Dinghuibacter silviterrae: one gene and its partner. The protein of the gene in region 1 interacts with the protein of each later gene in a pairwise test. Links are inferred from orthologs where the notes say so. Each region holds a gene or a part of one and is shown on either strand. Other genes may lie near its edges. The genes, in order: pepT and tpiA.

Region 1 (14,459 bases):
CTTGCCGGTGCTGAACTGATATGACCCTTCCTCCAGAACTTATTGCCTCCCTGAGGGGCGTGCCGGGATTTGATGAAGAAGCCTTTTTGGCCGTGCACGAGCGGGGAGAGCCGCCGGTGTCGATACGGCTCAATCCCGCGAAAGCCGGCTTTTTGCCGGATGTGCCGCAGCGCCCCGTCCCCTGGTGCGACACCGGCCGCTACCTTTCCTCCAGACCTTCGTTTATCACCGACCCCGCCTGGCACGCCGGGCGATATTACGTACAGGAAGCATCGAGCATGTTCGTGGAACAGGCGTTCCGCCAACAGGCACCGGGCGCCCTCCGCGTATTGGACGCCTGCGCCGCACCGGGCGGGAAGAGCACCCACCTGCAATCCCTGATCGGTCCCGGGGGCCTGTTGGTGAGCAATGAAGTGATCCGGACCCGGGTGGGCATCCTTTCAGAAAACCTCCAGCGCTGGGGGGGATCAAACGGGGTGGTGACCTCGGCCGATCCCCGTGAATTCGCGGGGCTCCCTGGTTTTTTTGATGTGGTGTTGGTGGACGCGCCCTGTAGCGGTTCGGGTCTTTTCCGGAGGGAACCCGAGGCCATACGGGAGTGGTCTCCCGAACAGGTCGAGCTGTGTGGCGCCCGTCAGCAACGGATCCTGTCGGATCTTTCGGGGGCATTGACGGAAGGTGGACTCCTGATCTATTCGACCTGCGCCTTTTCACCCCGGGAGGACGAAGTCGTGGTGGATTGGCTAGTGGAGCAACTCGGGTTCGAAGCGCTGCCCCTGGCATTGGATCCGGTCTGGGGCGTAGTCGAGTCGGGGAAGTATGGGTACCGGTTTTACCCGAACCGGCTGGAAGGGGAAGGGCTGTTTCTGGCCTGTCTGCGGAAGCGCAACGGCGTGTCTTCGTCTTATCGGGGAACGTTCCGGCCTGGTGTTAGCCTGTTGGGAAAACGCGAGAAGGAACTGGTGGCGCCGTGGGTGGCTTCCCCCGATGACTATACTTACCTGCTGACCGGGGAAACGGTGCGCGTCCTTCCTTCCGGCCTGACAGCGGACATTGCGCATTTGTCGTCCGTGCTCCCCGTCCGGGAAGCAGGGGTGGCCATCGGTCAGATCATGCGCAAGGACGTCGTGCCCGATCCGGCACTGGCGCTGTCTTCCATATTATCAACCGGCATTCCCCGTGTGGCGCTCGACCTGGAGCAGGCGCTGGCCTTCCTCCGGAAAGAGGAGCTGAGTCTCGATGACGCGCCCAAAGGATGGGCCCTTGTGACCCATGGGGGGTATGGACTTGGTTGGGTAAAGGTCCTGGAAGGCCGGATTAATAATTACTATCCAAAACAATGGCGGGTGCTTAAAAAGTAAGGTTTCCTTACTTCCTTCCGAAATCCGCCGGATTCTCCCCCCAGGCTTTTGTCTCCCATTTTAGGATGGGGTTTTTGTAGGTGTTGTCTTTTAGCCACTGCTCGCCCCGGGCGATGAGGTCGAAAAGGACGGCGTTGCGATGGGTTCGTTCCAGTTTCGTGTTGGCTTTTTTCTGCTGAACCCAGCCGATGGCGTTGCGGCTGTCGCTGTAAATGGGCAGGAGAAGCCCTTTCTGTTTGCAATAAGCGAGGGCATGGACGATGGCAAGGAACTCGCCGATGTTGTTGGTTCCGTCGGCGTAGGGGCCCTGGCGGAAAACCAGGTCTCCGGTCTTGTAGTAGACACCCTGGTATTCCATATCGCCGGTGGCCGTATTCCAGGCGGCGTCGACGCAAAGGCTTTCTTTCAGGGGAGAGCCGACGGTTCCCCGGGGGGCGTTGGTTTTGGCACCCGCCTTGGTCCCTGCGCCTTTGAAGACATAGGCCGCACTGTTGCCGCGGAAAGCGGTTTGTGCCTCCGCCGCGCTGGGAAAACCCTTGTACCGGGCGTCGGGAAAACCGTCGATCTGGGCTTTGCAGTCGGCCCAATTGTCGTACACGCCGGGTTTACGGCCCTGCCAAACCACGTAAAATTTTTTCTCTTTTGCCATACGGAAGGACCGCAATGTTACGTTCTCCGGAGGAAGAATTATCGAAAATATTGCCCGAAGTTTACAAAATGGATATTATTGCACCCAAGTTTAACCTTAAAATCATGCTATCGATGAAGCAGTTTCGCGGGGTGTTGGTGGGGGTGGCAGTACTGTGTGGGACTGCCGTGGTCAGGGCACAGACGGGGGACCTGATCGTACAACGCGACGCAGGCGGACTTTACCTGAACCACCAGGTGGCACCCAAAGAGAATTTTTACAGCATAGGCCGGCTTTTCAATATCAGCCCGAAGGTGATCGCGCCGTTTAACGGGCTTGCCCTGAACGGGGGTTTGAGCATAGGCCAGGTGATCAAGATCCCGCTGAAAGAACAGAACTACACGGCGGTCAAAAAGAAAGACGCGCCCACGGAGGTCCTGGTGCCCTTGTACCGGTTGAGTGCGGGGCAGAAGGTCCTGGCGGGGTTCCTGAAGGTCAATAAGGGAGAATCTCCCCTGGCGGCCGGAGGCCCGGCGGTGTCTAAGCCTGCCGGTGTTCCGGAGGAGGCTCCCGCGGTGGCTGTCGCAAAGCCGGCCCCGGCAAAGCAGGAGGTGCCCACCGGGCAGGAGGGAACGGCACCGGCGAAACAAGATCCGGCACCGATGAGCACAAAGCCCGCGGATGACGGGGCCGCCCAAACGACGGCTCCCGCCACCACGGACCCCCTGGCGGCGCCGGCGGACCAGCCTGTAAAACCCGTCGTCAAGAAAAAGAAAAAGCCGGTGGCGGCTCCCCCGGTTACCGCGCCGGCACCCGAAACGACGGCAGCGACAGCGCCCGTGACGCCGGCCCCGGTGACCACGCCGGGCTCATCCCACTATAACGGCGAAGGCGCTTTTCATCCGGATTACCTGACCCAGACCGACGAGGGACGCAAGACCCGCAACGAGAATGGGCTGGCTGGCGTCTTTAAAAGCACCAGCGGCTGGGACAACGGGAAGTTTTATGCCCTGATGAAGGGGGTGGAAAGGGGAACGGTGGTCAAGGTGACCAACCTGAGCAACAACAAGGTTGTTTTTGTAAAGGTATTAGGCGACATTGCCGATATCAAACAAAATACGGGGATGCTGATCGTCCTGAGTGACGCCGCGGTGAATCAACTGGGCGCCAGTACCGACCGGTTTACGGCCTCCTTAAGCTACGCGAAGTAGTCCAGTTCAGGGCCGGGGTTTGAACCCCCGGAGGAAGTCTTCTATTGCCATCCTTTTTTTGCCCTCCAACTGGAGTTCCCTGACGACGATATAGCCGTCGATGGCGGCAAATTTCAGAAACGTCTTGCCGTTGGTTTGATAGGAACCGGGTTCCGCCATGCGGGCGGGCGGGACGATTTCTTTCTCACACCCAAAAATTTTCAGGGTCCTTCCCTCCATCTGGGTCCAGGCGGCCGGGTAGGGGTTGAGTCCCCGGATCTGGTTGTAGATCTTGTTTACGGGCTGGAACCAGTTGATCAGGCAGGTCTCGCTGGTGATCTTCGGCGCGACGCGGAGCTGGCGCGGATCGGCGACCTGTTGGGGCTTTTCCTCCAGGGTGCCCTCACCCAACTGGTCGAGGGTGTCGATTAGGAGGTCCGCCCCTTTTACTTTCAGATCGTTATAGAGTTCCCCCAGGGTGGTGTTTTCCCCGATGGGGACGGACGCCTGTAACAGGATATTCCCGGTATCGATGGCGTGTTGGAGCCGGAACGTCGTGACGCCGGTCTCGGTTTCGCCATTGATGATGGCCCAGTTGATGGGTGCGGCGCCGCGGTATTGCGGGAGCAGGCTGGCGTGGACGTTGATGGTCCCGAGTGGAGGCATGTTCCAAACAGCCTCGGGGAGCATCCGGAAAGCGACGACCACCTGGACGTCGGCTTTTAAAGCAGCCAGTGTTTCCAGGAATTGGGGGTCTTTGAGCTTTTCGGGCTGAAGGAGGAGCAGATTTTTGTCTTTTGCATATCGTTTGACGGGGCTTTCAGACAATTGAAGCCCCCGCCCGGCGGGTTTGTCAGGGGCGGTGATGACGCCGGCGATGGTGGCGCCGGCTTGTACGAGTGCGTCTAAGGAAGCTACCGCGAATTCGGGGGTGCCCATAAAGACGATCCTGAGGTCCTGCCATTTTTTGCGCATCCGCGAAGGTAACAAATGTTCGCTCACGGCAAAACGGGCAGCCGCGCGCTATTCGGGATAGATCAGGTATTTGGTGCGGATGGCTTTAAAAGCTGCTATCCCGGGTGCCCAGCTGGCGCGGATGGCGGCCTCGGAAAGACCTGCCTTAAGTTGGGCTTCCAACTGACCGGAACCGGCCAGCCGGGTAAAAAAGGCATTGAAAAAACTATCCTTTGCGGGGAAATCGCGATAGGCTTCCAGGAGCCAGCGGAGCTGGAATCGGCCTTCGAGGGCGCCGGGGAGGGAAAGACCGCTGAGGTCGGTGCCATAACAGGTTTTGTCTTTCAGGGGCGGATTTTTGGCCCCGGGGACGCTACGCGGGGTAAAACTAAAACCGCGGTCCGGGAGCGAGGGGTGGCCAAAGCATTGAAACGGGAAGTCCGTCCCCCGCCCGACGCTGACGGCGGTGCCCTCGAAAAGACAAAGGTCCGGGTAGAGGTAGACGCTTTGCATGTTGGGGAGGTTGGGGGAGGGCTTTACAGGAAGCCTGTAGTGACTGTGATGTGTGTACCCTGTACAGGGGATGACCGTGAGGCGGAAGCCGGGCGCCGCCGATGCGTCGATCCAATGCTGGCCGATGAGCAGGTGCGCGTACTCACCCAGGGTCATCCCGTAGACGACGGGGATCGGCTGCATACCGACAAAGGACTTAAAACGGGGATCAAGAACAGGGCCATCTACGTAAAAACCGTTGGGGTTCGGCCGGTCAAGAAGGATCAACGGCTTTCCATTGGTCATCGCGGCTTCCAGGAAATATTGAAGAGAAGAGATATAGGTGTACCAGCGGACGCCCACGTCCTGGATGTCAAAAACGAGGACGTCGACGTCCTGGAGCTCGGCGGGGTTGGGCGCCAGGTGTTTGCCGTAGAGGGACACGATGTCCAGACCGGTGGCGGAATCCCGGCCACCGCCCACCGCTTCGCCGGCGTCGGCGTTGCCCCGGAAACCGTGTTCAGGGGAAAAGATCCGGACGACCCGGATGCCCCGGGCGAGGAGGGTGTCTACCAGGTGGGTGGGCCCGACCCGGGAGGTCTGGTTGGCGAAAACCGCCACCCGTTTGCCTTCCAGGAGCTTGAGGTATTGGGCCATGTGCTCCGCGCCGGGGACGATTTGCGCCGCGCAGGGGGCCGCCGCCAGGCTTATCCACAGGAGCCACCATATTTTTATCATTAGCATCGTTTTGAGAGGTCAAAGATGCTAACTTGCAAGCATACTTTAAAAATCTGAAATTATGCAACAAGTAAAAAAGGGGGACAAGGTTCGTGTGCACTATCATGGAAAGCTGACCAATGGAGAAACCTTCGATTCGTCTGAAGGAAGGGCCCCCCTTGAATTCATCGTCGGGGCGGGTATGATGATCAAAGGTTTCGACGCCGCCGTGGTGGGGATGACTTTGGGAGAAAAGAAAACCGTCAATATACCGGCCGCAGAGGCTTATGGAGAATACGAAGCGGACCTGCTCATGGAGTTTCCCCGGGACCAGTTTCCGAAGGGGCTAACGCCGGAAGTCGGGATGCAACTGACGATGACGAACGGGGCGGGGCAGCAGATCCCGGTGACCATCGCAGCCGTCAAAGAGGACGTGGTGGTGCTGGACAGGAACCATTTCCTGGCGGGGAAAGAGCTGGTTTTCGACATTACCCTTGCTGAAATAGTCTGATGCCGCTGGACTACGCCTTTACGGTCAGCGAACGGTTTATGCGCTATGTACGGGTGGATACGCAAAGCGATCCGCAGTCGTCCACCCATCCCTCGACGGAAAAGCAAAAGGACCTTTCCGGGATACTTGTCCGGGAGCTTCACGACATAGGCGTAAGCGACGCGGTGATGGATGACTACGGTTACGTATACGCGACGATCCCCGCCAATACCGGCAAAGCGCTCCCCGTGTTGTGTTTTTGCGCACACGTCGATACCGCACCGGATTGCAGCGGAACGGGGGTCCGGCCCCTGTTGCACCGGCACTTTGACGGAGAGGACATCGTACTCCCCGACGATCCGTCGCAGGTGCTGCGCGTAGAGGACTTTCCCTACCTGAAAGAGCACATCGGCCTGGACATCATCACGGCCAGCGGGACGACCCTTCTCGGGGGGGACGACAAGGCGGGGGTGTCCATCATCATGGACCTGGCGCATTACCTGAGCCTGCATCCGGAAGTACAGCACGGCACCATCCGGATACTTTTTACCCCGGATGAGGAAGTGGGCAGGGGGACTGCCAAGGTGGACCTGGCGAGGCTGGGCGCCGACTATGGCTATACGCTGGACGGGGGCGAGGCGGGGTCGCTGGAAGACGAGACCTTTAACGCGGACGCCGTTCAGATCGATATTACGGGCATCAGTGCCCACCCGGGTTATGCGAAGGGTAAAATGGTCAACGCGCTAAAGGTCGCCGGGGAATTGCTGGCGGCCTTGCCAAAAGACAAGCTGGCGCCCGAGGTGACGGACAAACGGGAGGGCTTTGTCCACCCGGTCCGTTGCGAAGGCATGGCGGAAAAAGCGACCGTGGAGTTTATCGTCCGGGATTTTACGGTAGAAGGACTAAAGGACCACGAGCGTACCTTGTACGAGCTGGCCAGGAAGGTCGTGAGCGCTCACCCGGGCGCGGAGCTTTCATTTGACGTGACGGAACAATACCGCAATATGAAGAATATCCTTGAGCAGCACCCGAAGGTGACGTTGTATGCGCAGGAAGCGATCCGCCGTACGGGGCTCAAGGTTCGCGCGGAAAGCATCAGGGGTGGCACGGACGGCAGCCGGCTTAGCTATATGGGGCTGCCTTGTCCCAACCTGTTTACAGGGATGCAGGGGATCCATTCGCGCCGGGAATGGATCGGGGTGTCGGATATGGAAGCCGCGGTGGAGACCCTGGTGCACCTGGTTCAGGTGTGGGCGGAACATAGCGAAGAATAAACCACATATCGATATGAACTATATTCCCTTTATAGGACTCTTTATCCTGGTGATCCTGATTTTTTCCGGTCTGGTGACCGTGGCCCAGGGAAACGTGGCCGTCGTGACCCTGTTTGGCAGCTACCGGCGGATCCTCCGGCCGGGGCTCAATTTCAAGATCCCTATCCTGGAGCAGATCTACCGGAAGATCAGCATCCAGAACCGTTCGGTGGAGCTGGAATTCCAGGCGGTGACCGTGGACCAGGCCAACGTCTATTTCAAGGCCATGCTCCTGTATGCCGTTCAGAACGCCGACGAGGAGACGATCAAAAAGGTGGCGTTTAAATTTATCAGCGAACGGGACTTTATGCAGGCCCTGGTGCGTACCATAGAGGGGACCATCCGCGGCTTCGTGGCGACCAAAAAGCAGGCAGAGATCCTGGGTCTGCGCAGGGAGATCGTTGAATACGTAAAGGCACAGCTCGACCATGCGCTGGAAGAATGGGGTTATCACCTCATGGACCTTCAGATCAACGACATTACTTTCGACAAGGCCATCATCGACTCCATGAGCCGTGTGGTCGCGTCCAATAACCTAAAGGCGGCCGCCGAGAACGAGGGGCAGGCCCTCCTGATCACCAAGACCAAGGCCGCCGAAGCGGAAGGGAACGCCATCAAGATCTCGGCAGCAGCGGAGCGGGAGGCTGCCATGCTCCGGGGACAAGGGGTGGCCCTTTTCCGGGAAGAAGTCGCCAAGGGGCTTAGCCACGCCGCCGAAGAGATGAAACAAGCGAACCTGGATACCAACGTCATCCTGTTCAGCATGTGGACGGAAGCCCTCAAGAACTTCGCGGAAGTGGGGAAGGGGAACGTCATTTTCCTGGACGGCTCCAGCGAAGGCATGCAGAAGACCATGGGGCAAATCATGGCGTTCCTGCAGATGAACCTGACGACCAAGGCAGATTCCAAGGGGTCGAATACTAATTAACACTATTTTGCGTTACTTAGGTACCTGAAAAATTTACTTTTGCCCATAAATCCTAACAGGAATGACCCCTATTTTGCTTCAATTGACCGGTGATTCTGTCCGTAAAATAACCGATTCCCTTGCCCACGCCCAGGCGACCGCTGCCCCTGCCCAAACGATGAACGTGATCGACCTGCTGATCAAGGGCGGATGGATGATGGTGCCCCTGGGTCTTTTGAGCCTTATAGCGGTATTCGTTTTCTTCGAGCGGTATTTCTATATCCGCAAGGTGTCCAAGTCGGACGACAATTTCATGAACATCATCCGCGACCACATCATCAACGGGAACGTCCAGGCGGCGCGCAGCCTCGCCAAAAATACGGCAAACCCGGTCGCGCGGGTGATCGACAAGGGGATACAGCGGATCGGAAAACCCATCGACGCGATCGAGAACAGCATGGAGAATATCGGGAACCTGGAGATCTACAAGATGGAACAAAACCTCGGCATCCTGAGCGTCATCGCCCGGATCGCACCGATGTTTGGATTTCTGGGGACGATCGTCGGGATGATCCAATTGTTTTACGAGATTACATCGACAGGGGTATACGACCTGACCACCATTGCCGGTGGTATTTATGTCAAAATGATCACCAGCGCCTCCGGTCTGATCATCGGCCTGCTGGCATTTGTGGGCTACAGCTTTCTCCATACGCAGATCGACAAATGCGCCAATAAGATGGAGCGCGCCAGCTCCGACTTTATCGATATTTTACAAGAACCCACCCGATAAACCGTATGCAACTGCGATCCAGACGAATGAGGGCCCATGATGCCGAAGTAAGCACGGATGCGCTGAATGACATCCTGTTTATCCTGGTGATGTTCTTCCTGATTGTCTCTACGCTGGCCAACCCGAACGTGATCAAGGTCACTCAGCCAAAATCAAAAGCCGACACCAAGGCCAAACAATCGGTCGTCGTTTCTATAGACGCCAACAAACAGTATTATGTCGGATCGGACAAGGTGACGATCGACCAGCTCAAGGCGGCCTTGATACCGGTTCTGGCGAAGGAAAACGGGGAGCCGACCATCGTCATCAACTCCGACAAGACAGTGCCTATCGACTATGCCGTTGCGGTGATGCGGATTGCCCGGGAGTTGAATGCGAGGACGGTGTTGTCGGTGGATAACAAATAATTATCGTCTTGCCCGGATCATCCGGTCTTTGCCCTGCATATCCTTTTTTAGGGTGACTTCGTTCAGGCCTTCACTTTCGAAGAGCGCGGCTGTTTGGGGGCCGAGGGATTCGTTGATCTCTACGTATAGTACGGTCCCCGCATTTGTGACGCGGGCGAGCTTTCTATAGAATACAAGTGCGTCGTCGTCGGGTACGAACAGTGCCAGGTGCGGTTCCTGGGTGAGGACGCGGTCGTGCATCGCGGCCTTTTCTTTTTCTGCGATATAAGGAGGGTTACTTACCAGGATGTCGACCGCCGGAAGCGTTGTCCAGGTGGATTTGTCCAGGAAGTCCGCCTGGATGAAGCGGACCGGTGCGTGGTGGCGTTCGGCGTTGGCGCGGGCTATGGTTAACGCGCCGGGGGAGACATCCAGGGCGTGGATCGCGGCGTTGGGGAGGTGTTTTTGAAGGGCGATGGGGATGCAGCCGCTGCCGGTGCCGATGTCGAGGATGCGCGGGGCGCCGCTGCGGGCGTCTTCGACGATCCAGTGTACAAGCTCTTCCGTTTCGGGCCGCGGGATCAGGACGTCTTCGTTGACATGGAAAAGGAGCCCATCGAACCAAGCCTCCCCAAGCACATACTGGACAGGCCGCTGGCGCAGGAGCTGGGCGAGGTCGGCTTCAAGTTGGGCGGCCTGCCCGGGGGCCAGGGGATCGGTCTTGCGGAGGATGCGGTCCATGCGTCGCAGACCCAGGCGGCTTTCCAGGACGAGGTCGGCCACGGAAGCGGCCTCGCGAGGGTCGTAGACCGCCAGGAGGGAGCGGGTGAGGTATTCGTAGGCGGCGCCGGTCGTCATGGCTGCAAACGTAGTACTTTTGCAGCATGAGCACGCACGAAAGGTATATGCGGCGTTGTCTGCAACTGGCGGCCCTGGGGGCGGGGAGCGTGGCGCCCAACCCCATGGTCGGTGCGGTGTTGGTGTACCGCGACCTGGTGATCGGTGAGGGGTATCACCAGCGCTATGGACAGGCGCATGCGGAAGTCCATTGCATCAGGGATGCGGAGGAACGGTTTGCGGCGGGGCAGTGGGCGAACTTAGGTTTTGCCGACGCGGGGGCTTTGCTGGCGGCGTCGACCTTGTATGTGTCGCTGGAGCCTTGCGCTCATCATGGGAAAACGCCCCCCTGTGCGGACCTGGTGGTGGCGAAAGGCATCCGGCGCGTGGTCGTGGGGGTGCGTGATCCATTTCCGGAAGTGAATGGTAAAGGCATCGACAAACTGCTCCGGGCGGGGATCGAAGTGATTTGTCCAGTGTTGGAGGAGGACTGCATGGCGCTCAACAGGCGTTTTTTCACTTTTCATACAAAGCACCGGCCCTATATCATCCTGAAGTGGGCGCAAAGCGCGGATGGGTGTATTGGCCGGGAGGGACAGCGGATCGCGGTGTCCAATGCCTGGTCGAAACGGCTTGTCCATCGCTGGCGGAGTGAGGAGGCCTCGATCCTTGTGGGGGGGCATACGGCAAGGGTGGACGATCCGGCACTGACGAACCGGTACTGGCCGGGACCCAGTCCGCTCCGGTTGGTGTTGGATCCGGATGGGGTGCTGACCCCGGGTATGAAGGTGCTGGACGGAGAGGCGCCGACGGTGGTGTATCCGACCCGGGACCTTCGCGAAGTCTTGTCGGACCTGCACCGGCGATCAGCCCAAAGCGTGCTGGTGGAAGGGGGCGCCCGTTTGTTAACCTCCTTTATCGCCGGGGGGCTTTTTGACGAAATCCGGGTGATCCGGTCGGAAACGGTGCACCTGCCGGGCGGGATACCCGCCCCCGTTATGCCGGTGGTACCGCTTCAGCGGTCTTTTGCGTTGGGGGACGACCGTGTGTTCATTTATAGTAGTTTTGTGACGCATGGATATTGGGGCTGACGTTTATTATACCATCGACAAGCCGTCGGTGGCTGAATTCAAGGACCGGGGCAGCCGGTTTATTGCTTTTGCCTATCCTATTCTCACCCAGGCCGATTTCAAAGAATGTTTGCAGAAGGTAAAAAAAGAACACCCCAAGGCGGACCACCATTGTTTCGCCTATCGTCTGGGCGTGGATGGTCTTCAGTTCCGTTCGGGGGACGATGGGGAACCCGCGGGCAGTGCGGGGCGGCCGATCCTCGGACAGCTTGATTCCAAAGAACTGACCAATACCGCGGTGATCGTGGTGCGCTATTTCGGGGGAACGCTTTTAGGCGTACCGGGGCTGATCAATGCGTATAAAACCGCAACGGCGCTGGCGCTCCAGGTGGTGCCGATCGTCTCCAAACCGGTGGAGGTGCCGTACGAGCTGCACTTCGACTATACACAACTCAACGACGTGATGCAGGTGGTGCGTCAACAACAGTGCCGTGTGATCGAACAGGACTTGCAACTGTTTTGCCGCATGGTCGTGGGGATACCCAAGGTGCGGCTGACGGAGGCGTTGTACAAGCTTGGGGAGTTGTATACGGTGGAGGTCAAAAAAGTCTGACGCTTTTGCGGCCGCGCACCCTGCGCGGATTTCTCAATGCTGCCGCCCGATATTCCCGTTCGGATCGATGGTCCACGTTTCATGGGTGTCCGGGGCGGTCAGCATCGCAATGAAGGTATGGGCGGTGGCTTCGATGGTGAGCGCCGTGCTATGTCCATCGATCGCGCTTTCCGCGGCCAGGCCAAGCCCGGCGGCATCCGTATAGGTGCCGTGCGTACCGTGATACATCATTTCCCTGTAGGCCACTTCCCAAAGACGGTTTTTTAGCGACTCGGAGAAGGGAAGCGTGAACGCCGTATCGTGGTCTGCAAACAAGAGGTACCCCCAACGCTCTGGAAAGTGCATGTTGATGACGCCTTGCGGGGACCACACCCAGTTGTGCTCGGGTACGTTTTGGCGTTTTACATAATGGCCGTCCTGTACGTCGGTGTCCCATTCGACACGGGAGAAATTGATGCGCCACAGGGACCCGGGGGCGGGCGTTTCTGTGCCGTTACCCATGCTGATGGCGGCGATGGGGACGGCCATTTCCACGGTCCAGCCGCGGTCGGTGTCCCCGGGATGATTGAGGGTACCGTCGATGTGTACGGCCTTTTGGAGACCGGTGGCGTCCCAGGAGATCAACGCGTTCCCGCCGACCCGGTAGGGTTCGGGCAGGTAAAGATCGAAGAGGGTGCCCAGGGCGTTGATCTCCATTTCGAAATAGTGCCTGGCGTTGTTATCGGGGTTGACAAAGACCTCGAAGTCGTTGTCGTGGAAGATGATGTCGTCGTGATGGTTCAGTGTTGCCCATACATCGGGTTCTTCGAGCTGGGCGGCGATATAGAGATAGTGTTCGTCCCACAGCATCTTTGCCCGGGTGCGAAAGCGCGGGCGGGGACGGATATCACCTTCAATATCGGAAAAGTCCCCGGTCCAGGGGGCCGTTTGCCAGGCGGCGTCGTCCAGCCGGCCGTCGATGTGCGGGGGCACGGACGTTTTTTGAACGACATAGTGCAGGGGCATCCGGGTCAGCCGGGTAAGAAGGGCGCTGTCGTCCTGGGCGGTGGCGCGAAGGGCGGACAGGAGCAGGAGGAAAAAGAGGGGTTTCATACGCGGAAGCGGGCGCTGGGCCGCGCATTTTTGGGGCCACCCGTATAGTCGTAAAATCCTTCGCCGCTTTTAATCCCCAGGCGGCCGGCGGTTACCATATTGACCAGGAGGGGACAGGGGGCGTATTTGGGCTGGCCAAAGCCGTCGTGGAGGACGCGCAGGATGGACAGGCAAACGTCCAGGCCGATGAAGTCGGCGAGCTGGAGCGGGCCCATCGGGTGGGCCATGCCGAGCTTCATTACGGTATCGATGGCTTCCACGCCCGCCACGCCTTCATAGAGGCTGAAGATGGCCTCGTTGATCATCGGCATGAGGATGCGGTTGGCGATAAAACCCGGGTAATCGTTGACCACGCACGGCACCTTTTCCAGCCGTTGGGAAAGGGCGACCACGGTGTCGGTCACAGTAGACTGGGTGGCGTACCCGTTGATGACTTCGACGAGTTTCATCACGGGTACCGGATTCATGAAGTGCATGCCGATCACCTGACCCGGCCGGCGCGTGGCCGCGGCGATCCGGGAGATGCTGATGGAGGATGTATTGGTGGCCAGGATGGCGTGTTCCGGTGCCGCCTGGTCGATGCTGCCAAAGATCTGGAGTTTGAGCGTCACGTCTTCGGTGGCGGCCTCGACAACGAGGTCCGCGTCGCGTACGCCCTCCTGGATCGTGGTCACGGTCCGGATGCGGGCCAGGGTGGCGTCTTTTAGCGTCTCAGGGATGCTTCCCTTTGCCACCTGGCGGTCGAGGTTGGCCGCGATGGTGTGCAGGGCTTTGTCCAGGCGCTCTGTGGAAACGTCTACAAGGGTCACCGGGTAGCCGTACTGGGCGAAAGTATGCGCGATTCCATTACCCATGGTACCCGCCCCGATCACTGCAACCGTTTGTTCAGCCATGACGGAACTAATAATTGTCGTCGGAATTGTTTTTGAAGTCACCCCTTTTCCATGCTTTGATAAACTCGCTCCAGGCAAAGGGGTTGAAGATGTTCTGTGGGGGGGCCTGCCCGGTATAATACATGCTCCGGGCCTGTTGCGTCAATTGGTAGTTGGTCATTTCCCGGGCGTCCCTGGGCAGGGTCCTGAGGAGACGCGCCCTTTGCTTCGGGTCCATGTTCTTGGTGGCGGTGGCCATGGCGTCGTCCTTGAACTCCATCGTCACAAAGTCCCGCTCGAACTGTTCCCGGGTGGGCCGGGGCCGGAGCACGACCGTGGTCATATACTTGCTGGTGTCTGCGGACATCAGGGCAACGAGGCTGTATTGATTGCCCACGATATCGGTGGGGACCTTTTTCTCCACCGGGGTATAACCGACGAAGGTGAATTGCAGGACGTCTCCCTTGAGTACGACGATCGAAAACACCCCCTGCTCGTTGGCTACGGCGCCCCTCCTCTCCCCTTTGACCATGATGGTGGCGCCGGGAAGGGCCTTAAGGCTGTCAGAGGACATGACCACACCAACCAACTGCACGACCGAGTCCTTGAAATTCTCAAATTGAGCAAAGGTCCTTGATGCGGGTAAAATGCCGATCACCCCAAGCAGACAAATTTTCAGCAATCTCTTCATAAAGTGTAAATACTCCGTCAACGGGCAAGATACCCCCATTTTACCAGATTCAA
Region 2 (14,491 bases), on another replicon or contig:
CCTGGGAGGCTTCTTTTTCCCGGGTAAGGACGTTGATTTTATCCGCCAGGGCGATGGACAGGAGGATCGCTTCCACCGAAGAGCCTATATAAAGGGCGTAGTTGCTAAAGATATTGGACGGGAGGATCCCATAATTTTTCAGGACATAAAAGATCAGCCCCACCATAAATATGAACCACGCCAGGAGGTAATATATGGCTCCTTTGAATCCCTTCCAGGCGATGTAGGCGGACGCCGACACGACATAGATGGCCATGAACAGGCCGTTTATATCCAAAATGTTATAGCTGATCTTGTTGATGCCGGCCAGGTTGGCCAGGATGGCGATCGAATAGCTGATGAGAAAATACCAGTTCACCGGCATCAACCGGCGGGCATACGTCCGCATCTGCAAAAAATACATCGCAAAAACGATGGCCACCATACACACCACGCTGGAGCTGATGACCACCATATACCGGTTGAGCCCGGGGACGTCGGGCCAAAGGTATTTAAAGGCAAAACCGGAGGAGCTGAACTGGGCCAGCCCCAGGAAAAAGACATAAATAATGTAGAGCAGGTAGTTTCGGTCCTTAACGGAGAAATAGATAAATAAGTTATAGAAAAAGATGACCAGCAGGATACCAAAGTACGCGCCGATGATAAAGACGTTCGTGTCGGAAAAGCGGTCGGTGGACACTCGGCTCCCGATGATCAGCGGCAGGACCAGGGGGTGGTTGCTGACGACGTGCAGGTAATAGGTGGCCGTGTCCCCCGGGCGCAGCTTCAGATCCACGACAAAGTCGACGGCGTCTTCCGGCCGGTCGCCGTACGGGTACATGTTCCCCCCCTTGAAAATGGGTACCAGGCGCGCCCCTTGCGTCTTGTACACCATCAGGCTCGGAAGACCGGGTGCCTGGGCCGTCATATACAGGGTATGGTCATCCGTCTGGTTGGCCACGCGGAACCGAAGCCAGTTGTTGATCGTGGACTTCGGGAATACCGGGATGTTTTTCCCCACTGGCTCAAAACCGGTCGCGGTTTGTATCGTGGAATCCGAATAGCGTTGTTCGAGGTCCTTTAGGAAAAACGTCTGCTGCCCGATGGACAACAATTGCTGGTTGCTGGTGATGCCGATCACCTCCTGTGCGCGCACGGCGGTCGCCAGGAAGAGGCACACGCAAAGCACCAAAAAGCTACGCATTCCTGAATTCATGGATATCCGCATTCTGTACCCTAAGATCATAGCTAATTTTAATGGCGGTCGAACCCTTCCGGAAAGGGTAGTGCTCCATGGCCACCTGTCGGGGTTGCTCCCGAAGGTTCATGATCCTGTCCCTCTCAAGGGCGGCGGTATCCGGCATATTGATCATGTCCTGTACAAAAACGGCGGTGGCCAGTAAGTCGTGTTTCGGATAGTAAAAGGTACCATTATTTCCGATATCTTTTATGATCCTGCCCCCCTGCCACTCGGAAAATTTCACCGTAACGGGGGAGCAAAGACTAAAGATAGTGGTTAGACCAATTTGTGGTGCGATGGCCAGTGCGGCCCTGGAGGCGAAAATAGCCCCTATTCCTAAACCGGCGACTTCGATGGAGTTCCAAAGCCCGCACAATTCCCCTGTGCCCTTGGAGAGGTTCTCCCGGACCATGACATAGATACTGGGATCCATGTCGCCAACGGCGCCTTCGATGGGGAGTGGATGGACTCCGTCCGCCGCGTGCACACGAGCGCCTCCGAACATTCGTCCGTCATCCTCGCTTTCTACTACGACGACGAAAACGGAAGGCCAGTTTGCCCATTGATCGTTGGAAGAAGTTACTTTGTTGATGCCATGATTGCCTAATACCGTTCTGTGTCCCTCTATAAAATGGCGACAAGTCTCCGGTTCATCTACTGCCCTAAAAGCCCTGATTCGTACCTCCGTAACCATATATTCTTCTGAGTTATAAAGATTGCCCTTGGAGGAAGTTTCCGCAAAGAAAGGTCTAGTATGACAATAAATTTGCTAATATAACCTCATTTGTAAGTCGTTAACTAAAGTCCGAAGTAAATTTGCCTAACTTATTCATATCTTGGTGGTACGATGAAGACAGAAGTGAAGCCCACAGTATTGTATGTCGATGATGAACAAAACAACCTCCTGTCGTTCAAAGCGACATTCCGGCGGCAGTTCAACATCCTTACAGCTGAATCCGCGGTAGAGGCAAGGCGGATCCTTTCCGGGCAAAGTGTGCACATCCTCATCTCCGATCAGCGCATGCCGCAGATGACCGGAATCGAGTTTTTCGCCTCCATTCTCGAAGAATATCCGGACCCCATCCGGATCCTGCTCACCGGCTATGCAGACATCCAGGCCGTCATTGACGCCATCAACCTCGGCCAGGTATTCCGCTACTGTACAAAGCCCTGGAACGAGGGGGAGATCACCCGCCACCTCGAAGAAGCCTACGAGCTATACGAGCTCCGGGCCCAGAACAAAGAGCTGACCGAGCAGCTGGTAGACAACAATACCAAAATGGAATTTTTGCTGAGACAACAGTTATTGTCCTAGCTTTAGGACATGCAGGTTGTCCTTTTCGAACCTTCCCACCAGGAAGATTTATATCCCTTTACACGCACCCGCCCCGTAAGTGCCCTTCGTAAGGGTATCATGACCATCCGGGAAACCTGGGAAAGGATCATCGGGGATGCGCTCCGTAAAAATACGGAAGCGCCGTTCGGCGAACGCGTGCGCGCGCTGAACGAAATGAACGCGCTCGATGTTGCCGCGACCGCCGCCCTTGATTTTGGCGCGGCCGCCGCCTCCGACTTTGCCGCCGCCGAAGGCCCCGTTCTTTTTTTAAACGCTGCCCTCATGCCCGACCCCGACGTCTGGGCACAAGTCGTTGCCCTGAAAAAGGGCGAAGCCTTTTATGACGGCGACACTCCTTTGGCTTACTACGCCGGCGACAAGAACCCGGTGCGCCGCAGCTTGGGCGACGAGGACGCGCGACGGCGCACGACCGGAGGCGATGATCCGCAGCGCCGCGCGCCAGGCGGCGAGGGCACGCAGCGTCGCATGTTGAGCGCTGCCCGCGTCCTCCGCTACCCCTGGGAGCTCGTCCACTGGAACGACCGCTCCCTGCGCATCGACTTCGACCTACTAACGGCCGGGCGTACCTCCCAACCGGTCCCCCCGGGGAACCATGTTGTCAACCCGGACGATATCTTTTTGGAGGAAGGCGCCAAGGTATCCTTCTCCGTATTAAATGCGTCCACCGGTCCGATCTATATTGGGAAAAATGCAGAAGTCATGGATGGTTGCCTCCTAAGGGGACCCATTGCCCTTTGCGAGGGATCGACGTTAAAGATGGGGGGGCGAACATATGGAGCCACCACGCTGGGTCCGTACTCCGCAGCCGGCGGGGAAGTGAAGAATGTGATCATGATTGGCTACAGCAACAAAAATCACGACGGCTACCTGGGCGACTCCCTTATCGGAGAATGGTGCAACCTCGGCGGGGGCACCTCCTGTTCCAACGTCCGGAACAACGCACAACCCGTCAAGGTCTGGAACCCCGCGAAGGGTAGGGCGGAGGTTGCCGGGTTAAAGGCCGGGCTTTTTATGGGGGACTATTCCCGTTGCGCGATCCAGACGGGGTTTAATACCGGGGCCGTGGTCGGGGTGTGCTGCAATGTCTTTGGCGGAAACGTCTCCGGCTATCTTCCCGACTTCAGCTGGGGCCTCGACGGCACCCGTTATGACTGGGAAAAGGCACTCCGGGACATCGACAACTGGAAAAAACTAAAGGGCCGGCACCTGACGCCTGACGAAATACAGATTTTACAACCTATTTTTGCGGCCGTATGAGAAAACAGATCGCCGCCGCCAATTGGAAGATGAACCTGACGCTGGGACAAGCAGAAAAACTGCTGGATGAGGTCCTGGCCATCGACTGGACCCCCAAAGCCCACCAGGAAGTGGTCTTTGCCGTTCCCGCCCCCTACCTGTACCCGGCCCTCACCAAGCTCCGGGCAACCGGACGGACACAAGTCCACATCAGCTCCCAAAACGCCTATTCCGAGAAATCCGGGGCCTATACCGGGGAGACCTCCGCGGAAATGCTCCAGTCCATCGGGGTCACCCACGTCATCCTCGGCCACTCCGAGCGCCGTGAGTATTTTGGAGAAACCGATCATGTCCTCGCCAAAAAGCTGGACATCGCCCTCGCCCACGGCCTGACCCCCATCTTTTGCTGCGGTGAACCCCTCACCGTCCGCGAGGCAGGCACCCAAAATGCTTTTGTGGCCAAACAGATCGAGCACAGCCTTTTCCACCTGGACGACGCCCAACTGCGAAAAGTCGTCATTGCCTATGAACCCATCTGGGCCATCGGCACCGGGAAAACCGCCACGTCCGCGCAAGCCCAGGAAATGCACGCCTTTTTGCGTTCCGTCCTTGCCAAAAAATACGGCGCAACCGCCGACCACATCTCCATATTATACGGGGGAAGCGTCAAGGCCGCCAATGCTGCCGAAATCTTCGCCTGTCCCGACGTCGACGGTGGTTTGGTAGGCGGCGCCAGCCTTATCGCCAAGGAATTCGAGGCCATTATCCGCGCACTCAAATAAGGTAACGATCCCCGAGAAGACCTACCATATTGTCGTTGTCAAGAAACCCCAGCTTCTTTTGCGCGTTTCCCGGATCCGGATCGTCCTCGATGGTAAGGATATCTACCCGATTGGAAACGAAAAGGTCGTCATCGATGTAGACCACAATAACCCCGTCCTCGTCGTGACGGACGGGTTCCACATCTCACGCCCGCTGGAGCTGGTATACTATCACCTGAATACGTACTATTTCCGCGTCGAATGCGGTATGGACGACGGCCAGCTCATTGCCGGCCTCGCCCTGACCATGCTCTTTTTCCTGACGGGGATGCTGACGCGGTGGTGGATTTTCGGGGTGCTGAGCTTCGGGCCGGTCTTGTACATTCTGTTTTTGTACTATATCAAAAGAAAAGACTTTCTGTCGCTGCGACCGATGTAAGGCCCCGTTCGCCGGCGCCCCTGGCGGCGGCCGCGCAACGCTACTGCGCCGTCCGTCGCCGCGCCTGCGGCGCACTCGCTGGCAGCGCCTCCTGCGGCGCGCAGCCGCCGACGTCCTAGTGCATGCGGTCGCCCCGCACCTCTAGCGTCTCCATGACGGCGGCCTCGTGGGCCAGCCACTCTTTCCACCGGCGGCGCACCTTGTCCTCCGGGATATAGGTGAGCGCCAGGTCGATAAAAAGCGTATAGTGCCCCGCCTCGCTTTCCATAAAGCGCCGGTAAAACTGGCGCAGGTACTCGTCGTCCAACCCCTCGCTCAGGCGTTTGAAGCGTTCGCAGCTCCGTGCCTCGATCAGGGCGCACAACAGTAATTTGTCCAGCAATTTGTCCTCTTCGGCTCCTCCCTTGACCTCGAAGGCCATCAGGGCGTTCACGTATTCGTCTTTGCGCTGACGCCCCAACCGCAGCCCCCGGCGTTGCAGCTCTGCGAGGACCAACCGGAAGTGGCCCCACTCCTCGGTGACGATGGGCGCCACTTCGTTGACAAGCACTTCCCGGTCCGAATACCGCTGGATGAGCGAAATACAGCTCGTGGCCGCCTTTTGTTCGCAATAGGCATGATCGGTCAGGATATCTTCCAGGGTCTTGCCCGCCAGGTCCACCCAGCGGGGATCCGTCGGCAGGTGTAGGCCTAATACGCTTTTTTCCATGGGGGCAAAGGTACCATGGGCGGCGCATATCGCCGCCACACAATATCTTTACGCCCATGTTACCCCTTCCTCTTCAGAAAAAAATGGAGGCCCGCGCCGCCCAGGGCGCCCTCCGCGAGTTAAAGCTCAGCGCCCCGTCGGTGGACTTCTGTTCCAACGACTACCTGGGGATCGCCCGGGGACACCTCCTCGCCCACGACCCGGTGCTGTCGGGCGGAAGCACCGGCAGCCGCCTCCTGGCGGGGAACTACCCCTTGCTGTCCATCGTCGAGGGTGAGATCGCCGCTTTTCACGAAGCCGAAGCGGCGCTGATGTACAATTCAGGGTATGACGCCAACGTGGGACTTCTCTCCAGCATCCTTCAAAAGGAGGACACCATATTATACGATAGCCTCTCGCACGCGTCTATCCGGGATGGGATCCGCCTGAGCTTTGCGCGCGCGTATTCCTTCCAGCATAATGATATGGCGGACCTGGAGCGGCTGTTGCAGAAGGTGACCGGCGCGGACGGCCCCCGCGGCGCCGTGTACGTCGTCACGGAGACCCTCTTCTCGATGGACGGCGACTGCTGCCCCCTCGACGAACTGGATGCGCTTTGCCGGCGCTACGACGCCTGGCTGATCGTGGACGAGGCCCACGCCACCGGGGTGATCGGGGAAAGGGGCGAAGGGCTGGTGCAAAAAAAGCACCGCTGTTTCGCGCGGGTCCACACCTTTGGCAAGGCGCTGGGTTGCCATGGGGCCGTTGTCCTGGGGAGCGCCGACCTGAAACAATACCTGGTCAATTTCTCGCGTTCGCTGATCTATACCACGGCCCTGCCGCCGGTGGCCGCGGACCTCGTCCGTAAGTCGTATGGGGTGTTTCCCGGAATGACGGCCGAACGGGCACACCTCCACGCGCTGGCCGCCCACTTCCAGGCAATGGATCTGCCCTATGCCCGTCTGAAAAGCGCGACGCCCATACAGGCGGTGATCGTACCGGGGAACGACGAGGTCCGGCGGGTGGCGGCAGCTTTACAAACGTCCGGGCTGGACGTCCGGCCCATCCAGTATCCCACGGTGCCCCAGGGAACGGAGCGGCTGAGGATCGTGTTGCATGCTTATAATAGCGTGGAAGAGGTGGAATTGCTGGGACGCCTTCTCAAAAATTAAGTATCTTCCGCTCTCCATTTACCTCTCTATGCGTCTATGGCCTTTTATCACCAGCACCTTGGCTACGGGGCTCCTGGTCGTTGTACTCGATACCTCCTTTAAATCGCTGCCGGCGCTGGGGCCGTTTTTCGATCCACAGATCGGATTCTGGCAAAACGCAGAGGCCGCGGGTACGGACTATGCGATGGACCTGCACTTCCAGGAGTTGTCGGCGCCGGTGAAGGTATACCTGGACGACAAGCTGATCCCCCATATTTTTGCCCAAAGTGAAAAGGATGCTTTTTTTGCCGAGGGTTATCTTCACGCGCGTTTCCGGCTTTGGCAAATGGATTTCCAGACGCGTTTTGCCGCGGGACGTTTGTCGGAGATATTGGGGCGTTATACGGGCACCGTTGACCTGCTCAACAGGGTGGACCGGAACTTCAGGCGGCTGGGAATGGTCTATGGGGCGGAACAGGCATTGAAAGGGATGGAAGCCGATCCGGTGACCAAGGCGGCCTGTGACGCGTATACCGAAGGGGTGAATGCCTATATGTCTACGCTTACCGCAAGCACCCTTCCCCTCGAATATAAATTGCTCGGTTTTCAACCGGAACCGTGGACAAACCTCAAAACGGCTTTGTTGCTCAAGTTGATGTCGCTGGACCTGGCGGGTGCGGAGAACGACTTCCCGCTGACCAACGCCCGGAGCCTGTTTAGCGCGGCGGATTTCGCGCTGTTGTATCCCACCACCCAGGATTCCATAGACCCCATTATCCCGGTGGGCACGCCCTTGTACCTGCACAAGGATACGCCGGGGATCCGCCTGCACCTGCCGGCCCACGTGGATACCGCGTATATGATGACCAAGGGGGGACCGCTGCCCTATGACTTCTGGAAAGCGGACCGGGACGACGGTTCGAACAATTGGGCCGTGGCAGGTTCCCGGACGGCGAGCGGGGCGCCCATCCTTTGTAACGACCCCCACCTGGGGCTGAACCTGCCGTCGCTTTGGTACGAGCTGCAGATCCATACACCGGATATGAATGTCTACGGGGTATCCTTTCCTGGCTCGCCGGCGGTGATCATCGGGTTTAACGACTCCTGCGCCTTTGGCTTTACCAACGCCATGCGGGACGTCCGCGACTATTACGAAGTACAATTCAGGGATTATTCGCGCAAGGAATATTTATACAACGGCCAGTGGCTGCCCACCACCTTCCGGGTCGAGGACATCAAGGTGAAAGGCGCGCCTGACTTTATGGATACGGTGGCGTATACCGTCTGGGGGCCTGTCATGTACGACCCTTCATACCCGGACCCGCTCAACACGGGCCGGTATTATGCCTGCCGATGGACCGCACAGGATTCGAGCAACGAGCTCCTGGCCTTCCGCGACCTGGACCATGCGCATAACTATAACGACTACCTGGCGGCGATCCAAAACATCCACACGCCGGGGCAAAACTGTTTATTCGCCAGCACCGACGGGGACATTGCCATTTGGGACCAGGGGTCGTTCCCGGCCAAATGGTTCCGGCAGGGAGACTTTGTGATGCCGGGTACGGATTCTACCTACGCCTGGCAGGGGACCATTCCCCAGGTGGAGAACCCGCACATGGTCAACCCCGCCAGGGGCTATGTCTCCAGCGCCAACCAGATACCCGTCGACGTCAAATCTTATCCCTACTACCTGGGAGGAAACTATCCGCCCTATCGCGGGATCGCGATCAACCGGGAGCTGGATACCATGTCCCAGGCGACGCCGTCCGAAATGATGAACCTCCAGACCGACAACTATGATGTGTTTGCAGAAATGGCGCGGCCCCTTTTCCTGAAATACATCGATACCACGGCCATGGATCCCGGGGAGCTGGACTATTATCACGCCGTCAGGGATTGGAACCTGCGCAACGACGCCAGGGAAACGGCGCCCAGCATTTTCCACACCTGGTGGGACACCCTCAAAGAGGCGGTCTATGGTGACGAACTCGCCCAAACGACCCTGCCGTTGCTGATGCCTTATGATGAGACATTGGTGGAGGCCTTGCTCAAAGATTCCACCTATAAATTTGTGGACGACATCCGCACCCCTCAGACGGAAACGCTCCGGCAGATCGCCACCCTGGCTTGGAAAAAGGCCTATCCCGTGATGCTCCAGGCGGGCACGTCCAGTACCCTGAACTGGGCGGTGTTTAAGGATACCCATGTCGAACACCTGCTCCGCCTGGACGCCTTGAGCGACCTGCACCTGCCCATCGGCGGGGGGACCTACAGTATCAACGCCGCCAGACCGGACCACGGTCCCAGCTGGCGGATGGTGGTCGAACTGAGCAACCCCATCAAGGCCTATGGCGTTTACCCCGGTGGGCAAAGCGGGAACCCGGGGAGCATCTTTTATGACAACATGGTGATGCCCTGGGCAAAAGGCCAATACGATACCCTTTGGGTGATGAAGCCGGATCAACAGGCCGATCCCCGCATCCGCTGGACGCTTAATTTTTCAAAACCCTGACGATGAAGTTCCTGATCTCCTTTATACTGATCCTCCTCCTCAGCCTTGGCGCACAGATCTACCTCCCTTTCTGGTCGGTCGCCATTGTTGCCTTCGTCGTCAGCGCCCTGATTCCGCAAACGCCCTGGAAGGCCCTCCTGTGCGGCTTTGCCGCGGTCTTTGTGTTGTGGGCGGGGTTGGCGCTGTACCTGGACGAGGCTAATGACCACCTGCTGGCCAACCGCATCAGCCTGCTGGTGTTAAAGATGTCGTCCCCGCTGCTCCTGATCGCGGTGACGGGGTTTGTCGGGGGGCTCGTGGGGGCCATGGGGGCGCTCAGCGGGAGCTTTTTGCACCGCCAGCGCACGGCAGCATAGGCCTGTGGCTCCGGCGCGGCCCCGCACGCAGCGGCTCCACGCCGCGCCCTAGTCCGAAACGATCATGTAATTCCGTGGATAATGCAACGTCACCGTTTTCCCCTCGCGCAACAGCAGCATGAGATTCTGCCCATTGAGGGGCTCCTTTCCCTTGAGGGTATTGTCTTCGAAATACCCCGGATCCGTGACGATCAATCGCCCGTGTTTCCCGTCGAAGCGCAGCACAAAATTACGTAGGAATCCATACCCCAGTACCCCGCTGCAGGGATGACCTGGTTCCAGGTCTTTTTGCGTCACCCAGGTGATCCGCTGCCGGGCAATCTTTAATGTCTTTAGCCAAAGCACAACGGTGTCGGTCAACGGAAAATTGGTGGACTCCGCGACGGCGCGGTCGACTTGTACACCCGTGGTGCGGGCTCCGGGGTCGAGCAGGAAATCAAGGTCACCCGAATCGTTGACCCTTGCCTTGATAAATATGCGGTGGTCGGACGTATAAAAGGGCAGGATCACCATGTGCTGTCCGTGGGCAAAGGTGAGACCGGCCTTGGTTTGAGCCGTAATCGGTACGGTAGGGAGCAGGCCGATGGCCATGCTCATAAGGATGCTGGATCGCATGAGAAAATATACAAATAAAAGAATTACGTTGGGTGGATTTTAACAAATCGCAACTTACATTAGGGTTATGAGAATGTTGTTAGCCATCTGCTCCCTGTTTATCCTGCCCTTAGCTCTTCACGCCCAGATACTTTCGGGAACTGTCCGGGATTCCAGCGGCGCCGTTTTACCCTTTTCTACCTTGCTGATCAAAGGCACCACCCGGGGCGTGACCGCCAATGCCGAAGGACAGTATACCCTGCACCTTTCACCGGGGGCCTATACCGTTGTCTGTGAACACGTGGGTTATGCAAAGTCCGAAAAAAAAATTGACCTGTCTGCCGATCGTGTACTCGACTTTCAACTGACAACCCAACGGTTGAGCCTAAGCGAACTGATCATCAAAAGTACAGATGAAGACCCTGCCTATGGCATCATTCGTCATACGATTGCGCTGAGGACCATTCACCTCAAAGAGCTGGAATCGTTCCAGTGCATGGTCTATTCCAAAGGTAAGGCGGGTTTGTATGAGACCCCCAAAAGGTTTATGGGTAAGAAAATTCCTACAGACACCAACTACATCGGCAAAAATACCACGCTCTATATGTCGGAGGTGTACGCGCGTTATGCGGAATCTCCCCCCGACAAACAACGAGTGGAAGTCCTTTCTACAAAGGTCAGCGGACAAAGCAACGGGTACGGCGCGACCATTCCCTATATCGTGTCCTTTTACCAGAACATCATCGACCTGGGGAATTTGAATCCCCGGGGATTTGTCAGCCCCATTGCCGCGGGGGCGCTGCACTATTATAAGTACAAGCTCGTCGGTACCTATTTCGAAGACGGGCGGATGATCGACCAGATCAAGGTCACGCCGCGCCGGGCTTACGAACCCTGTTTTACGGGCACCATCAACATCGTGGACGGTTTGTGGCGGATCCATTCCACGGACCTGGTACTGCTGAAGACCGCCCAGCTCCAGTTGCTCGATACTTTTCACATGCAGCAATTGTATGCGCCGCTGGACAACGGCCTGGCAGGAGACACGGGCGCCTGGGTGATGCGCAGCCAGGTCGGCCAGTTTGCCTTTAACCTTTTTGGTTTTGCGGGGGGCGGCAGCGTCGCCAATATCTATTCCGATTTCGAGCTTCATCCAGGGCTGCCAAAAGATTATTTCGGAAACGCCACCCTCCAGTACGATAAAGGCTCCAACAAAAAGACGGCGGATTACTGGGACAGCATCCGGCCGGTCCCCCTGACAGCAGCGGAAGCCTGGGACTATCATAAGAAAGACAGCCTCGAAAAGATCCAGTCGACGCCCCGGTACATGGACTCGGTCGACAAGGCCAACAACAAGATCACACCCCTGGGTTTATTCCTGACGGGGATCAACATCTCGCACCAGCGGTCCAAGGTGACCATGAGCGTGCCGCCCCTGACGACCGCCTTTGGGTTTAATACGGTGGAAGGCTGGTACGGCCACCTCAACCTCGGCTATGAAAAACGCTTTGGGGACCACCAGGCCCTGGAGCTTCACCCCGACATCCGCTACGGCTTTGCCAACCGTACCTGGGGCGGGAGCCTGGAAGCACGATACCGGTTTAACGTAAAGTATGCGTCCGAACTAACGGTGGCGGGTGGCCGTACCACTTTCCAATACGACAACGCGGACCCGATCACGCCCCAGTTGAACACCGCCTATACCTTGTTCGACGTGGCCAATTATATGAAGATCTACGAAGCGTCTTTCGGCCGGTTGCAGTATGCAAAAGACCTGGGCAAAACAGGGCTCAACCTGGTCTTGGGCGGTGAGTTCCAGGACCGGAGCCCGCTGACCAACACCGACACGTCGACCTACTGGGTCAAGGGGTCGGGCAAACCCGGGTTTACCCCCAACTATCCCGCGTCTGCAGGCCCCATAGCGCCGAACAAGGCCCTGTCGTTCACGGCGACCCTCAACTGGCACCCGGGGATGAAGTACATCGAATATCCCGAATCCCTCGTCCCCCTCGGATCCAAATATCCCATCTTCACCCTGAGCTATACAAAGGGCGTGTCCGGCCCCCTGGGTAGCACCGCCGACTACGACAAATGGCGGTTGTCCATCCACGACAACATCAACTTCCGGATCGGCGGACTTTTCAAGTACAACCTCGCCATCGGCGGATTTTTAAACGACAGAAACGTCGCCTTCCAGGACGACGACCACTTCCAGGGCAACCTCACGCTGGCCGCCTCGCCCTACATGAATAACTTTCAGTTGCTGCCGTATTATGCCTACAGCAATACCGACCGTTTCTATGCCGAGGGGCACGTCGAGCACCACTTTGCCGGGTTGCTGACCAACAAGATCCCGCTTTTCCGCCAGCTCGACTGGTACCTCGTCGGGGGGGTGAACTACCTCTATCTTTCTGACGGGCGAATCTATACTGAGGTCTCCGCCGGGCTCGAAAATATCCTCAACATCTTGCGGGTCGATTACCTATGGGGCTTGCCCAACAATGGGCCGCAGCTCACGGGGCTCCGGATCGGGGTGAAGATCGGGCCGTAAGTTGGGCATTGCGTCGGGCCCTGCGGACGGGACTCGCGTCGGGCAGGCACCCGGGCCGCGCGCGGGCGAGCCCGCGGCAAGCGCCGCCGCAAGCGGTTTTTTCGTAATTTTGCGCCCATGGCGCTCCTCCACAACAGGGTTTCGAAGGCGGAAATGAAGGACAAGTTGTTTGCGGAAACGGAACCGCGGACCACGTTCTCATTTTATCGCTACCTGGACATCGCCGAACCGGTCGCTTTCCGGGACGAACTGTATATGGGGTTGGAAAAGCTGCGTGTATTTGGCCGTATCTATGTAGCCGCCGAAGGGATCAATGGCCAGGCGAGCGTACCCGCCTCCCGCCTGGAGGAATGCCGGGCTTTTTTATACGCCATCCCGGGGCTGGAGGATCTTCGGCTAAACGTGGCCGTTGAAGACGACGGCAAGTCCTTTTGGGTCCTGAAAATCAAGGTCAGGGATAAAATCGTCGCCGACGGCATCGAGGACCCCACCTTTTCGGTCAACCGTAAAGGGCACTATGTCAATGCCAAAGAATTTAACCGCCTGACGGCGGACCCTAACACCATCGTGGTGGACATGCGCAATCACTACGAATACGAAGTGGGGCATTTCGAGGGCGCCATAGAGGTGCCTTCCGATACTTTCCGGGAGCAGCTACCCATGGCCGTGGACCTGCTCAAAGGCCAGGAGGACAAGAACATCATCATGTACTGCACCGGTGGTATCCGTTGCGAAAAAGCCAGCGCCTGGATGCTCCACAATGGATTCCAAAACGTCTTCCACCTGGAAGGGGGGATCATCGAATACGCCAACAAAGCAAAGGAATGGGGCCTCGACAACCGTTTCCGGGGCAAAAACTTTGTTTTTGACAACCGGATGGGGGAGCGCATCGGTGGGGAAGTCATTGCCCATTGTCATCAATGCGGGGAACCCTGCGACACCCACGTCAACTGCGCCAACGACGGCTGTCACCTTCTTTTTATCCAGTGCCGGAGTTGCGCCGAAAAGTACAAAGGCTGTTGTAGCGAGACCTGCCGGGACGGCGCCTCCCTGGATACGGCCGCGCGCATGGAGAAGCCCTTGCATTTCAACAAGTCGAGGCATCGAAGCCTTGGGACGTAAGTCTGGCACGAAAATTTCAGCAAATTAAACGGTAGACTGTAGTACGCAGTCAAAACTGTAGCATTTAACCTCCTAACAGATGAGGGCCGCAGGTGCGGACCCTGCCTTGGGGAACATCAGTTTGATCACCCTCGTCAAGTGACGGGGGTGTTTTTTTGCTATCTTGCGCCCCATGAAACCACTGCTTGCAACCGTGCCTTTACTCCTATCCGTAAGCGCCATACTTGCCCAGTCCCATTTTCAACCCGGGAAAATATTGCCCAATACGGGCGACACCCTGTCGGGGTGGATCGACTACCAGGAATGGAGGGTCAATCCCCGTGAAATCACCTTCCGCACCACGCCCCAGGGTACGCCGGCGGAATACCGGGTGGCGGACCTCCGGTATGTGGAGGTGACGGGTTTTGACACCTACGAAAGGGCCGTCGTTACCAAAGATATGAGACCGATCCTGGAGGGGGACTTTGACAGCGGCAGCCGGGACTCCACGGCCACGGATACT

What was found.
Region 2: the proteins of pepT (region 1) and tpiA interact in binary tests that used the Escherichia coli proteins (3 or more experiments, as listed by UniProt). The link is inferred for Dinghuibacter silviterrae from one-to-one orthologs.

What each region holds. Positions count from the first base shown.
Region 1 is NZ_SODV01000002.1:93,140-107,598, forward strand. The notes cover bases 5,013-7,979. They hold pepT (peptidase T), read left to right. Parts: upstream 5,013-5,852; coding sequence 5,853-7,106; downstream 7,107-7,979. Other genes in these bases: EDB95_RS17610 (exo-beta-N-acetylmuramidase NamZ family protein), read right to left, coding at 5,013-5,363; EDB95_RS17615 (FKBP-type peptidyl-prolyl cis-trans isomerase), read left to right, coding at 5,425-5,853; EDB95_RS17625 (SPFH domain-containing protein), read left to right, coding at 7,120-7,979. Also shown: EDB95_RS17585 (GlxA family transcriptional regulator), read left to right, coding at 1-19; EDB95_RS17590 (methyltransferase RsmF C-terminal domain-like protein), read left to right, coding at 21-1,361; EDB95_RS17595 (ribonuclease H1 domain-containing protein), read right to left, coding at 1,369-2,010; EDB95_RS17600 (LysM peptidoglycan-binding domain-containing protein), read left to right, coding at 2,124-3,200; fmt (methionyl-tRNA formyltransferase), read right to left, coding at 3,207-4,154; more of EDB95_RS17610, read right to left, coding at 4,203-5,012; more of EDB95_RS17625, read left to right, coding at 7,980-8,073; EDB95_RS17630 (MotA/TolQ/ExbB proton channel family protein), read left to right, coding at 8,135-8,845; EDB95_RS17635 (ExbD/TolR family protein), read left to right, coding at 8,851-9,252; prmC (peptide chain release factor N(5)-glutamine methyltransferase), read right to left, coding at 9,253-10,089; bifunctional diaminohydroxyphosphoribosylaminopyrimidine deaminase/5-amino-6-(5-phosphoribosylamino)uracil reductase RibD, read left to right, coding at 10,116-11,159; EDB95_RS17650 (IMPACT family protein), read left to right, coding at 11,143-11,751; EDB95_RS17655 (carbohydrate-binding family 9-like protein), read right to left, coding at 11,785-12,843; EDB95_RS17660 (3-hydroxybutyryl-CoA dehydrogenase), read right to left, coding at 12,840-13,736; EDB95_RS17665 (carboxypeptidase-like regulatory domain-containing protein), read right to left, coding at 13,744-14,406. UniProt on the Escherichia coli protein: Cleaves the N-terminal amino acid of tripeptides.
Region 2 is NZ_SODV01000001.1:3,793,988-3,808,478, forward strand. The notes cover bases 2,713-5,711. They hold tpiA (triose-phosphate isomerase), read left to right. Parts: upstream 2,713-3,829; coding sequence 3,830-4,594; downstream 4,595-5,711. Other genes in these bases: EDB95_RS16360 (putative sugar nucleotidyl transferase), read left to right, coding at 2,713-3,833; EDB95_RS16370 (hypothetical protein), read left to right, coding at 4,653-5,012; miaE (tRNA-(ms[2]io[6]A)-hydroxylase), read right to left, coding at 5,128-5,711. In the rest of the region: EDB95_RS16345 (sensor histidine kinase), read right to left, coding at 1-1,183; EDB95_RS16350 (hypothetical protein), read right to left, coding at 1,176-1,913; EDB95_RS16355 (response regulator), read left to right, coding at 2,067-2,534; more of EDB95_RS16360, read left to right, coding at 2,544-2,712; more of miaE, read right to left, coding at 5,712-5,721; EDB95_RS16380 (aminotransferase class I/II-fold pyridoxal phosphate-dependent enzyme), read left to right, coding at 5,778-6,872; EDB95_RS16385 (penicillin acylase family protein), read left to right, coding at 6,901-9,366; EDB95_RS16390 (hypothetical protein), read left to right, coding at 9,369-9,722; EDB95_RS16395 (hypothetical protein), read right to left, coding at 9,771-10,337; EDB95_RS16400 (DUF5686 and carboxypeptidase regulatory-like domain-containing protein), read left to right, coding at 10,405-12,867; oxygen-dependent tRNA uridine(34) hydroxylase TrhO, read left to right, coding at 12,985-13,989; EDB95_RS16410 (hypothetical protein), read left to right, coding at 14,162-14,491. UniProt on the Escherichia coli protein: Involved in the gluconeogenesis. Catalyzes stereospecifically the conversion of dihydroxyacetone phosphate (DHAP) to D-glyceraldehyde-3-phosphate (G3P).